DNA from 3 places in the Pontibacillus sp. ABV4_188 genome. Region 1 is predicted to be linked to each of the others. Evidence: a T-box and tRNA genes for the amino acid it is inferred to sense, from the RefSeq annotation. Region 1 holds a T-box; the other regions hold tRNA genes.

Region 1 (4,024 bases):
ATTGATTGAAGAAAATCAAGTAACACACTGGGTTATGATCAGTACAATGCTGATAGATTTTCTTGCAAACCCTGCTCTTTCGTCCTATGACATCTCAAGTCTTCAAGTACTAGCAGGTGGTGGAGCTGCATTGCCCGAGGCTGTTGGTAACAAGCTATATGAGATGACGGGGCTTAAGTTTATTGAAGGATATGGTTTATCTGAAACGATATCCCATACTCACTTCAATCCACCTGATCGTCCGAAACTTCAGTGCCTTGGTGTCCCTTCATTCGATGTTGATGCACGTATTGTTGATCCTGCTACTCAACTTGAGCTTGGAGTAAATGAGACAGGGGAAATTGTTGTAAATGGCCCTCAAGTCTTTGTAGGGTATTACAATGAATCTGACAATGAAGGATCATTTCTTGAGATTGACGGGAAAACATTTTTCCGTACAGGAGACATAGGAAGAGTGGACGAAGAAGGATACTTCTTTATTGTCGATCGGGTGAAGAGAATGATTAACGCTTCAGGGTATAAGGTGTGGCCAACAGAAGTCGAATCACTCCTTTATAACCACCCTGCTATACAACAAGCCTGTGTAGTCGGAGTTCCTGATCCACGACGGGGTGAAACAGTAAAAGCCTTCGTGATTTTAAACGAGGAGGCAAAAGGCACAGTAGCTGAGGAAGAGATCATTGAATGGGCGAAAGAACACATGGCTGCCTATAAGTATCCTAGGCTCGTAGAGTTTCGGGATTCCCTTCCGACAACAAGTTCCGGAAAGATTCTGTGGAGGAAGTTGCAGGAGGAAGAGAAAAGTCAGGTGTAGTAAAGAACTGAAGATCGTATAACTGTTATGTCTTTAAGGGCGAAATCAAGTAGATTTTGCCCTATTTTTATTTGGATATGAACGAAAAAATCTAATGATTTATCTTTATTTACTCTTCAACTGAAGAGTAAATAGAAAATGAATGAATAATAGGATAAGCTGCTCTTACATACTTATAAATATTGGGTTTTCACAAGTAGTTAAACAACGAAAGAAATTTTGCATACAAAATTGTGAGGTGAAAGTATGCCGAGAGTAAAATATACAGATTCAGACGTTGCTTTAATGGCGAGGATGATGAGAGCAGAAGCGGTTAGTGAAGGAAAACAAGGAATGTTATATGTAGGTAATGTTATTGTAAATCGTGCTGCATCAGATTGTTTAGATTTCAAAGATCTCAGAACCATTTCTGATGTTATTTATCAAGTTCAAGGAGGCAATTACTCATTCGAGGCTGTACAAAAAGGGAATCTATTTTACAACAGAGCTAGATCGGCTGAAAAGCGTTTAGCAGAGAAGAATTTAAAATCCTGGAGACAATTCCCAGCAAAGTATTCCCTTTGGTACTTCAATCCATCAGGCTCTTGTCCATCGACATGGTTCGGTCAGCCTTTTGCAGGGCAATATAAGAATCATTGCTATTATGAACCGCAGGCAAATTCGTGCGCTAGTGTTTATCGCTAAATTTTAGGAATTGTATTGACTGCATACGAATTTTGGAATATAGTAGTAAAAAATAACAAAAGCTATGACGAGGACATGAGATTTCTGAACGGTTTTCAGAGAGGGAAGGGTGCTGAGACTTCCTAACGCAGCAGAATGCCTTACCCCCTTTGAGCTGTATAGGTGAACCTTTATTGTAATCTATACCGTAACCGCTACGTTACAGCCTCTTTGAGTCATTATGGATGTAATGAGAACTTGGGTGGAACCACGAGCAACACACTCGTCCCTTATTAGGGATGGGTGTGTTTTTTGTTTTCTATTTTTAATAGTTATTTTGCAATGAACAGGACATGAGAGATTCATACCGATTTACAGAGAAGGAAGGGTGCTGAGATCTTCCTAATGCAGGTGAATGGTCTTACCCCCTGGGAGCTTGCGCGGCTGAACGTTTAGTAAGCTTGCGCCGTAGATGCTACGATACAGCGGTCACGAAGCCGGTTTATTTTACCGGGAAGTGGGGTGGAACCACGGGTATGCGCGCTCGTCCCTTTTATAGGGATGTAGCGCGTTTTTTTATTTATAAAAAGGAGTGGTGAAAAGTGAATGAAAGCATGATTAACATTATTTTTCCAGACGGAAATGAAAAGATGTATCCACAAGGAAGTACGTTAGAAGATATTGCAGGCTCTATTAGCACTACTTTGAAGAAGAAATCTGTCGGAGGACGAGTGAACGGGCAATTGTTTGATTACAAGCGTCCTATTGAGGATCATGCACAGATTTCTTTAGTCTCATTGGATTCAGATGATGGTTTAGAGTTGATGCGCCATACAAGTGCCCACGTATTAGCGCAAGCCGTAAAACGAATATATGGGGAGGCGAGGTTCGGAGTAGGACCAGTCATTGAAAATGGATTCTACTATGACGTAGATGTAGAAGATTCTATACAAAAAGAAGATCTTCCAATGATTGAAAAAGAAATGAAGAAAATAATTGATGAAAATTTGGAAGTGAAGCGAGAAATCTTAACACGAGCGGAGGCGGAACGGCTCTTCGCCCATGATCCTTATAAGATGGAGTTACTACAAGCAATTCCTGGTGATGAACCTGTATCCGTTTACCGCCAAGGGGAATTCGTAGATTTGTGCAGAGGTCCACATGTTCCGTCTACAAAGTGGATTAAATCGTTTTCCATTACGAATGTAGCAGGTGCTTATTGGAGAGGAGACAGCAACCGTGAAGTATTGCAGCGTATTTATGGGATCGCTTTTCCTTCTAAAGAAGATAAACAAGCGTATGTACACTTCTTAGAAGAAGCGGAGAAACGTAATCATCGCAAGTTAGGGAAAGAGCTTGATTTATTTATGTTCTCTGAAGAAGCTCCGGGAATGCCGTTTTATTTACGAAATGGTCAGACAATCCGGAATGAATTAGAAAAATTCCTAAGAGACTTGCAACATTCTTTTGACTATGAAGAAGTTCGGACACCAATGATGATGAACCAGCGCCTATGGGAACAATCTGGGCACTGGAATCATTATAAAGAAAATATGTATTTCTCCGAAGTGGATAACCAGCACTTTGCTCTAAAGCCAATGAACTGCCCGGGTCATATGCTGATTTATAAGGACCAGCTTCACTCATACCGTGATCTTCCGATTCGAATGGCGGAATTCGGTCAGGTTCATCGTCATGAATTTAGCGGTGCATTGAATGGGATGCTTCGGGTGAGGACCTTTTGTCAGGATGATGCTCATATCTTTGTGACTCCGGAGCAAATTGAAAATGAGATTCGCTCAGCCCTTAATCTGATTGAATATGTGTATGAGACATTTGGCTTCGAGTATTCGATTGAGCTTTCTACGAGACCTGAAGATTCAATGGGAGATGATGCTCTATGGGACCAAGCCGAAAATGCATTAGAAAAAGTCCTTGATTCCCTTGATTATAAGTACAGTGTAAATGAGGGAGATGGTGCTTTTTACGGGCCTAAGATTGATGTGCATATTAAAGATGCTCTAAATAGAAGCCATCAATGTGCTACCGTCCAGCTTGATTTCCAAATGCCTGAGAAATTTGATTTATCCTATATTGATCAAGACGGCAATAAAGCTCGGCCTGTTGTTCTCCACCGAGCGGTGTTTGGTTCTATTGACAGATTTTTAGGTATTCTGATTGAACACTTTGGAGGAGCTTTTCCTGACTGGCTTGCCCCTGTTCAGGTAAAAGTCATTCCAGTATCGAACCATGTTCATAAACAGTATGCCGAGGATGTGAGAGACCGTTTAAAACACAAAGGGGTGCGGGTGGAAGTTGATTTTCGAAATGAGAAGCTAGGGTATAAGGTTCGTGACGTGCAGATGAAGAAAGTACCGTACCTACTCGTGGTGGGAGATCATGAAGAAAAACACGGAGCTGTGCAGGTCAGGCGGTACGGTCAAGAAGGAACTTACAACGTCTCATTAGAACAATTTGAAAAAGACTTGCTGAATAGGGTGTCGGATCGAGTTCTAGAATAAGAGGTGATGAAGAGGTAATAGATGA
Region 2 (4,024 bases), 1.7 Mb from region 1:
AGCTTCAACAGCAGATGCCATCGTATTTGCAGTGTACATACCACCACACGCTCCTGCACCAGGACATGCACTACACTCAATTGCGTTTAGTTCATTTTCACCTATGTCACCCTGATTATATTTTCCGACTCCTTCAAAGACAGAAACAATATCAACATCTTTCCCTTTATGAGACCCAGGAGCAATTGTGCCTCCATAAACAAAAACAGATGGCACCTCAGCATTGGCAATAGCAATCATACATCCTGGAATATTTTTATCACAGGCTCCGATTGCAACTAATCCATCCAAGTTCTGAGCTCCTACTACCGTTTCGATAGAGTCAGCGATCACATCTCTACTTGGTAATGAATAACGCATTCCCTGTGTCCCCATAGAGATACCATCCGATACAGTAATAGTATTAAAGATTAAGGGTAGCCCTCCTGCTTCTTGGGCACCTTTCTTTGCACGGATGGCTAAATCATCTAGGTGTATATTACATGGAGTTACTTCACTCCATGTACTTGCAATACCAATCATCGGCTTTTTAAAGTCATCATCTGTAACACCAACAGCACGAAGCATGGCCCGGTTCGGTGCTCTCATTGCACTTTCACTAAATACTTTACTATTTATTCGCAAATCTTTTGTCATTCAAAATCCCACCTCTTCTTTCGCATAATTATAGGACTCTTTACTTTAATCTTCAATGTTTTTTTCAGAAAAATTTTTTTATTTCGTAAATAATTAATATGTGTTTAAAGCAATTTATGTATAGAGTAAATGCAAGGTAGAGGGAGACAGGGGTAAAAATTATCTTATAGCCATTTTGATGTGTGTATTAATAGAGTCTTTCTACTAAAATAAAAAAAATCCCCGTTATGTTAACGGAGATTAGAGAAATTTATAAATGATTTTGTACCTATAAGTCCTAAACAAATTAGACATATAAAAAAATCGCTTTCGTTAGCGATTTCCATTACAATGTTAAGTTTTACGATACCGGTGGTCGGGCTCGAACCGACACTCCGTGAGGAACACGATTTTGAGTCGTGCGCGTCTGCCAATTCCGCCACACCGGCATATGAATGGAGGCGGCAACCGGATTCGAACCGGTGGTAAAGGAGTTGCAGTCCTCTGCCTTACCACTTGGCTATGCCGCCATATAAAAATGGAGCGGAAGACGGGATTCGAACCCGCGACCCCCACCTTGGCAAGGTGGTGTTCTACCACTGAACTACTTCCGCGAAAACTCTTGGCTGGCCCAGCTGGATTCGAACCAGCGCATGACGGTACCAAAAACCGTTGCCTTACCGCTTGGCTATGGGCCAATATTTATGGGGCGAATGATGGGGATCGAACCCACGAATGCCGGAGCCACAATCCGGTGCGTTAACCACTTCGCCACATCCGCCATAAAATGAAATTGGCAGGGGTAGTAGGAATCGAACCCACATCGGCGGTTTTGGAGACCGCTGTTCTACCGTTGAACTATACCCCTACTTACTGTAGTAATTATAATGGTGGAGGGGGCAGGACTCGAACCTGCGAACCCAGAGGGAGCGGATTTACAGTCCGCCGCGTTTGGCCAACTTCGCTACCCCTCCACGTTTTTTAAAGTATGCAGGCCAGAGGACTTGAACCCCCAACCTACTGATTACAAGTCAGTTGCTCTACCAATTGAGCTAGGCCTGCACAAAACATGGTGGCTCGGGACGGAATCGAACCGCCGACACACGGATTTTCAGTCCGTTGCTCTACCGACTGAGCTACCGAGCCAGTCTTATGTACTTTACAGTAACAAAAAAATATTTAATTGAAAAGTGGCGGTCCGGACGGGACTCGAACCCGCGACCTCCTGCGTGACAGGCAGGCATTCTAACCAACTGAACTACCGGACCATTAGTTGTGCCTAAAGATACACCATCATTTGTAATTCGAAGAAGTCTTTTCGACGTAGTACAAATTTAAATTGGTTGCGGGGACAGGATTTGAACCTGCGACCTTCGGGTTATGAGCCCGACGAGCTACCAGACTGCTCCACCCCGCGATAATGTTGAATACTTATTGCATATTCAATTATATGATGTTTGCAATGATCATGTGCATTGCATTTTTTAAAAATGGTGGAGGATGGCGGGCTCGAACCACCGACCCCCTGCTTGTAAGGCAGGTGCTCTCCCAGCTGAGCTAATCCTCCATGATATTAAGTGGTGACCCGTACGGGATTCGAACCCGTGTTACCGCCGTGAAAGGGCGGTGTCTTAACCACTTGACCAACGGGCCAATGAAAAGTTAGTGGCGGAGAGCGAGGGATTCGAACCCTCGAGACCCGTGTTTGGGCCTACACGATTTCCAATCGTGCTCCTTCGGCCACTCGGACAGCTCTCCATGGCTCCAACGGCAGGATTCGAACCTGCGACCGATCGGTTAACAGCCGATAGCTCTACCACTGAGCTACGTTGGAATCATGTCAAAAGACCGTTTGCCTTTTGATCAAAGTCAATAAAGTGACTTGCCTGGCGGCGTCCTACTCTTGCGGGGGTGAAACCCCGACTACCATCGGCGCTGAAGAGCTTAACTTCTGTGTTCGGCATGGAAACAGGTGTGACCTCTTCGCCAAAACCGCCAGACTCTTTATTGAATTTCTTCCTCGTCTTTTCAACGACAAGTTATATTTTATCTTGTTTCGGAAGGAAAGTCAAGAGGTATATTAGATTTTTTTCTAAGTACCTTCAAAACTAGATAAGAATTACGACATCGTGCCTGATCACGTGTTTGCGCTTGAACTGGCTTCCAGCTCCAACTCCCAGACCCTAGCGTATAAGTCATCTTCTTTCCAAAGGCTAATCGCCTTTTCCGAAGATCTGTCTTATCCGTACGGGTCTAAGCGGTCGTTTGCGCTTTAGATAGATAAGTCCTCGATTTATTAGTATCGGTCAGCTGCACGTGTCACCACGCTTCCACCTCCGACCTATCAACCTTGTCGTCTACAAGGAATCTTACTCACTCGAAGTGATGGGAAATCTCATCTTGAAGTGGGCTTCATGCTTAGATGCTTTCAGCACTTATCCCTTCCGCACGTAGCTACCCAGCTGTGCTCCTGGCGGAACAACTGGTGCACCAGCGGTGCGTCCATCCCGGTCCTCTCGTACTAAGGACAGCTCTCCTCAAATTTCCAACGCCCACGACGGATAGGGACCGAACTGTCTCACGACGTTCTGAACCCAGCTCGCGTACCGCTTTAATGGGCGAACAGCCCAACCCTTGGGACCGACTACAGCCCCAGGATGCGATGAGCCGACATCGAGGTGCCAAACCTCCCCGTCGATGTGGACTCTTGGGGGAGATAAGCCTGTTATCCCCGGGGTAGCTTTTATCCGTTGAGCGACGGCCCTTCCATGCGGTACCGCCGGATCACTAAGCCCGACTTTCGTCCCTGCTCGACTTGTAGGTCTCGCAGTCAAGCTCCCTTGTGCCTTTGCACTCTGCGAATGATTTCCAACCATTCTGAGGGAACCTTTGGGCGCCTCCGTTACTTTTTGGGAGGCGACCGCCCCAGTCAAACTGCCCACCTGACACTGTCTCCGGACCGGATTACGGTCCTGGGTTAGAATGTCAATACAGCCAGGGTGGTATCCCACGGATGCCTCCACCGAAGCTAGCGCTCCGGTATCGACGGCTCCCACCTATCCTGTACAAGCTGTACCAACATTCAATATCAGGCTACAGTAAAGCTCCACGGGGTCTTTCCGTCCTGTCGCGGGTAATGCGCATCTTCACGCATAGTATAATTTCACCGGGTCTCTTGTTGAGACAGTGCCCAATTCGTTGCACCTTTCGTGCGGGTCGGAACTTACCCGACAAGGAATTTCGCTACCTTAGGACCGTTATAGTTACGGCCGCCGTTTACTGGGGCTTCGGTTCAAAGCTTCGCCTAAGCTAACTCATCCCCTTAACCTTCCAGCACCGGGCAGGTGTCAGCCCCTATACTTCACCTTTCGGTTTCGCAGAGACCTGTGTTTTTGCTAAACAGTCGATT
Region 3 (4,024 bases), 1.9 Mb from region 1:
TTCGCCTATTTTACTCTATGAATCTATTTTAAATTTTCTCCAAATAATGATCCCATTAATCCAACTGCTACCGTAGCAGTTTTATTCTTCTCATCCAATATTGGATTCACTTCAACAAATTCCGCTGAAGTAATAAAATTAGCCTCAGCAAACATTTCCATTGCTAAGTGGCTTTCCCTATAGCTCATTCCACCCATAACAGGTGTTCCAACTCCAGGCGCCTCATTAGGATCCAAACCATCCAAATCTAAACTCAGGTGCACTCCATCCGTCCGATCCTTTAAGTATTCTACAGATTCTTTAATGACTCCTGGCATTCCCATGCGGTCAATCTCATGCATCGTATATACCCTAATTCCCTTTTCTTTAATTAATTGTTTTTCACCCTCATCAAGAGAGCGCGCTCCTATAATAACGATGTTTTCTGGTTTTATTTTTGGCTCATATCCATGAATGTTCGTCAAACGTTCATGACCAATACCTAAGCTCACAGCTAAAGGCATACCATGGATATTTCCAGAAGGGGACGAATCTCCTGTATTTAAATCCCCATGAGCATCATACCAAATTACACCAAGATTGTCATAATGTTTCGCAATTCCAGCAAGAGATCCGATAGCAATACTATGATCCCCGCCAATGATCAATGGGAATCTACCTGATGTCACAACCTGATCCACTGTCTCAGCCAGGTTTTCATTTCCTACTGCTACTTCTTTTAAATTTCTCAAGTGACTCTCTTGTTCTTCTTTTCTATTTGGCCGAGGAATATGAACATCACCAAGATCCTCTATATCATACTCTAAACGTTCTAATCGCTCAATTACCCCTGCATAACGAAGTGCACTAGGCCCCATATCTACACCTCTGCGATTCTGTCCTAAGTCCATAGGTGCTCCAATAATTGAAAGTTTACGATTCATTGTCCCATCCTCCTCCTTTAACTCTACCCCCATTGTAGCCATAGTTGAGACAATGACTCAACTGGACAGAAATTTGTATATATATACGAAAAACACCCGGTATTGAAAGAATTTTCTTATAAATAGCCGCCATTAAATTTTTTAGATATACGAAAAAACCTTAAGTCTTATTAGACTTAAGGTTTAGAATGGAGCCTAGCGGGATCGAACCGCTGACCTCCTGCGTGCAAAGCAGGCGCTCTCCCAGCTGAGCTAAGGCCCCATATATGGAGCGGAAGACGGGATTCGAACCCGCGACCCCCACCTTGGCAAGGTGGTGTTCTACCGCTGAACTACTTCCGCAAACTAAAAACACATCAACTAAGTTAATGTGAAAAGTGGTGAGCCATGGAGGATTCGAACCTCCGACCCTCTGATTAAAAGTCAGATGCTCTACCAACTGAGCTAATGGCTCTTTATAAAGTGGCTGGCCCAGCTGGATTCGAACCAGCGCATGACGGTACCAAAAACCGTTGCCTTACCGCTTGGCTATGGGCCAATAAATGGTGGAGGGGGCAGGACTCGAACCTGCGAACCCAGAGGGAGCGGATTTACAGTCCGCCGCGTTTGGCCAACTTCGCTACCCCTCCAAACACAAATAATAGTATACCATGCTTGCATTTTATTATGCAAGAATTTATTTAATTGAACATAACTTGCTGGTGCCGACCGAGGGACTCGAACCCCCAACCTACTGATTACAAGTCAGTTGCTCTGCCAGATTGAGCTAGGTCGGCAGATAAATAAATGAAATGGTGGAGGATGGCGGGCTCGAACCACCGACCCCCTGCTTGTAAGGCAGGTGCTCTCCCAGCTGAGCTAATCCTCCATGATTATAAATAAGTGGTGACCCGTACGGGATTCGAACCCGTGTTACCGCCGTGAAAGGGCGGTGTCTTAACCACTTGACCAACGGGCCAAATATAATTTTCTTACAGAGAGCTTCCAGCCGGACTTGAACCGGCGACCTCTTCCTTACCATGGAAGTGCTCTACCGACTGAGCTATGGAAGCAAATTGGCTCCAACGGCAGGATTCGAACCTGCGACCGATCGGTTAACAGCCGATAGCTCTACCACTGAGCTACGTTGGAATATTGTCAAATCCATCTGTCCTAGAAGAAGTCTCTTGGATAGCTTTTATAAGATAACAAAGCATGGCGGCGTCCTACTCTTGCGGGGGTGAAACCCCGACTACCATCGGCGCTGAAGAGCTTAACTTCTGTGTTCGGCATGGGAACAGGTGTGACCTCTTCGCCAAAACCGCCATACTATTGTTTTGTTGAAGGAGTACCTTCAAAACTAGATAAGAATTAAGACATCGTGCCTGATCACGTATTTGCGCTTGAGCTGACTTCCAGCTCCAACTCCCAGACCCTAGCGTATAAGTCATCTTTTCTCCAAAGGCTAATCGCCTTTTCCGAAAATCTGTCTTATCCGTACGGGTCTAAGCGGTCGTTTGCGCTTTAGATAGATAAGCCCTCGATTTATTAGTATCGGTCAGCTGCACGTGTCACCACGCTTCCACCTCCGACCTATCAACCTTGTCGTCTACAAGGAATCTTACTCACTCGAAGTGATGGGAAATCTCATCTTGAAGTGGGCTTCATGCTTAGATGCTTTCAGCACTTATCCCTTCCGCACGTAGCTACCCAGCTGTGCTCCTGGCGGAACAACTGGTGCACCAGCGGTGCGTCCATCCCGGTCCTCTCGTACTAAGGACAGCTCTCCTCAAATTTCCAACGCCCACGACGGATAGGGACCGAACTGTCTCACGACGTTCTGAACCCAGCTCGCGTACCGCTTTAATGGGCGAACAGCCCAACCCTTGGGACCGACTACAGCCCCAGGATGCGATGAGCCGACATCGAGGTGCCAAACCTCCCCGTCGATGTGGACTCTTGGGGGAGATAAGCCTGTTATCCCCGGGGTAGCTTTTATCCGTTGAGCGACGGCCCTTCCATGCGGTACCGCCGGATCACTAAGCCCGACTTTCGTCCCTGCTCGACTTGTAGGTCTCGCAGTCAAGCTCCCTTGTGCCTTTGCACTCTGCGAATGATTTCCAACCATTCTGAGGGAACCTTTGGGCGCCTCCGTTACTTTTTGGGAGGCGACCGCCCCAGTCAAACTGCCCACCTGACACTGTCTCCGGACCGGATTACGGTCCTGGGTTAGAATGTCAATACAGCCAGGGTGGTATCCCACGGATGCCTCCACCGAAGCTAGCGCTCCGGTATCGACGGCTCCCACCTATCCTGTACAAGCTGTACCAACATTCAATATCAGGCTACAGTAAAGCTCCACGGGGTCTTTCCGTCCTGTCGCGGGTAATGCGCATCTTCACGCATAGTATAATTTCACCGGGTCTCTTGTTGAGACAGTGCCCAATTCGTTGCACCTTTCGTGCGGGTCGGAACTTACCCGACAAGGAATTTCGCTACCTTAGGACCGTTATAGTTACGGCCGCCGTTTACTGGGGCTTCGGTTCAAAGCTTCGCCTAAGCTAACTCATCCCCTTAACCTTCCAGCACCGGGCAGGTGTCAGCCCCTATACTTCACCTTTCGGTTTCGCAGAGACCTGTGTTTTTGCTAAACAGTCGATTGGGCCTTTTCACTGCGGCTCCTCCTATGAAGGAGCACCCCTTCTCCCGAAGTTACGGGGTCATTTTGCCGAGTTCCTTAACAAGAGTTCTCCCGATCACCTTAGGATACTCTCCTCGTCTACCTGTGTCGGTTTGCGGTACGGGCACCTCTTTCCTCATTAGAGGCTTTTCTTGGCAGTGTGAAATCAGGAACTTCGGTACTATAGTTCCCTCCCCATCACAGCTTGTGATTGATGCACGGATTTGCCTATGCATCTCACTCACTGCTTGGCCGCTCACATCCAGTGGAGCGGATTCCCTATCCTACTGCGTCCCCCCGTCATTCAAACGGAAAGGAGGTGGTACAGGAATATCAACCTGTTATCCATCGCCTACGCCTTTCGGCCTCGGCTTAGGTCCCGACTAACCCTGAGCGGACGAGCCTTCCTCAGGAAACCTTAGACTTACGGTGGAAGAGATTC

What was found. A T-box is a leader RNA that pairs with one kind of tRNA and senses whether it is charged. The one in region 1 lies ahead of thrS (threonine--tRNA ligase), so its partner is inferred to be a tRNA-Thr.
Region 2: it encodes a tRNA-Thr, which carries the amino acid that the T-box ahead of thrS (threonine--tRNA ligase) is inferred to sense. The anticodon was not compared.
Region 3: it encodes a tRNA-Thr, which carries the amino acid that the T-box ahead of thrS (threonine--tRNA ligase) is inferred to sense. The anticodon was not compared.

What each region holds. Positions count from the first base shown of each region.
Region 1 is NZ_CM149975.1:2,342,250-2,346,273, reverse strand. It holds gene ACYX4O_RS12010 (long-chain fatty acid--CoA ligase) at 1-814, shown strand, start outside; gene ACYX4O_RS12005 (cell wall hydrolase) at 1,061-1,498, shown strand; T-box leader at 1,554-1,771, shown strand; gene thrS (threonine--tRNA ligase) at 2,080-3,999, shown strand.
Region 2 is NZ_CM149975.1:642,893-646,916, reverse strand. It holds gene ilvD (dihydroxy-acid dehydratase) at 1-636, opposite strand, end outside; tRNA gene ACYX4O_RS03335 (tRNA-Leu) at 983-1,064, opposite strand; tRNA gene ACYX4O_RS03330 (tRNA-Cys) at 1,072-1,145, opposite strand; tRNA gene ACYX4O_RS03325 (tRNA-Gly) at 1,155-1,229, opposite strand; tRNA gene ACYX4O_RS03320 (tRNA-Gln) at 1,239-1,313, opposite strand; tRNA gene ACYX4O_RS03315 (tRNA-His) at 1,321-1,396, opposite strand; tRNA gene ACYX4O_RS03310 (tRNA-Trp) at 1,410-1,483, opposite strand; tRNA gene ACYX4O_RS03305 (tRNA-Tyr) at 1,504-1,589, opposite strand; tRNA gene ACYX4O_RS03300 (tRNA-Thr) at 1,605-1,677, opposite strand; tRNA gene ACYX4O_RS03295 (tRNA-Phe) at 1,686-1,761, opposite strand; tRNA gene ACYX4O_RS03290 (tRNA-Asp) at 1,807-1,883, opposite strand; tRNA gene ACYX4O_RS03285 (tRNA-Met) at 1,956-2,032, opposite strand; tRNA gene ACYX4O_RS03280 (tRNA-Val) at 2,107-2,182, opposite strand; tRNA gene ACYX4O_RS03275 (tRNA-Glu) at 2,194-2,268, opposite strand; tRNA gene ACYX4O_RS03270 (tRNA-Ser) at 2,282-2,373, opposite strand; tRNA gene ACYX4O_RS03265 (tRNA-Asn) at 2,375-2,449, opposite strand; rRNA gene rrf (5S ribosomal RNA) at 2,500-2,615, opposite strand; rRNA gene ACYX4O_RS03255 (23S ribosomal RNA) at 2,892-4,024, opposite strand, start outside.
Region 3 is NZ_CM149975.1:171,111-175,134, reverse strand. It holds gene rocF (arginase) at 24-923, opposite strand; tRNA gene ACYX4O_RS01015 (tRNA-Ala) at 1,113-1,185, opposite strand; tRNA gene ACYX4O_RS01010 (tRNA-Gly) at 1,191-1,265, opposite strand; tRNA gene ACYX4O_RS01005 (tRNA-Lys) at 1,302-1,377, opposite strand; tRNA gene ACYX4O_RS01000 (tRNA-Gln) at 1,387-1,461, opposite strand; tRNA gene ACYX4O_RS00995 (tRNA-Tyr) at 1,467-1,552, opposite strand; tRNA gene ACYX4O_RS00990 (tRNA-Thr) at 1,623-1,699, opposite strand; tRNA gene ACYX4O_RS00985 (tRNA-Val) at 1,716-1,791, opposite strand; tRNA gene ACYX4O_RS00980 (tRNA-Glu) at 1,807-1,881, opposite strand; tRNA gene ACYX4O_RS00975 (tRNA-Thr) at 1,903-1,975, opposite strand; tRNA gene ACYX4O_RS00970 (tRNA-Asn) at 1,980-2,054, opposite strand; rRNA gene rrf (5S ribosomal RNA) at 2,116-2,231, opposite strand; rRNA gene ACYX4O_RS00960 (23S ribosomal RNA) at 2,431-4,024, opposite strand, start outside.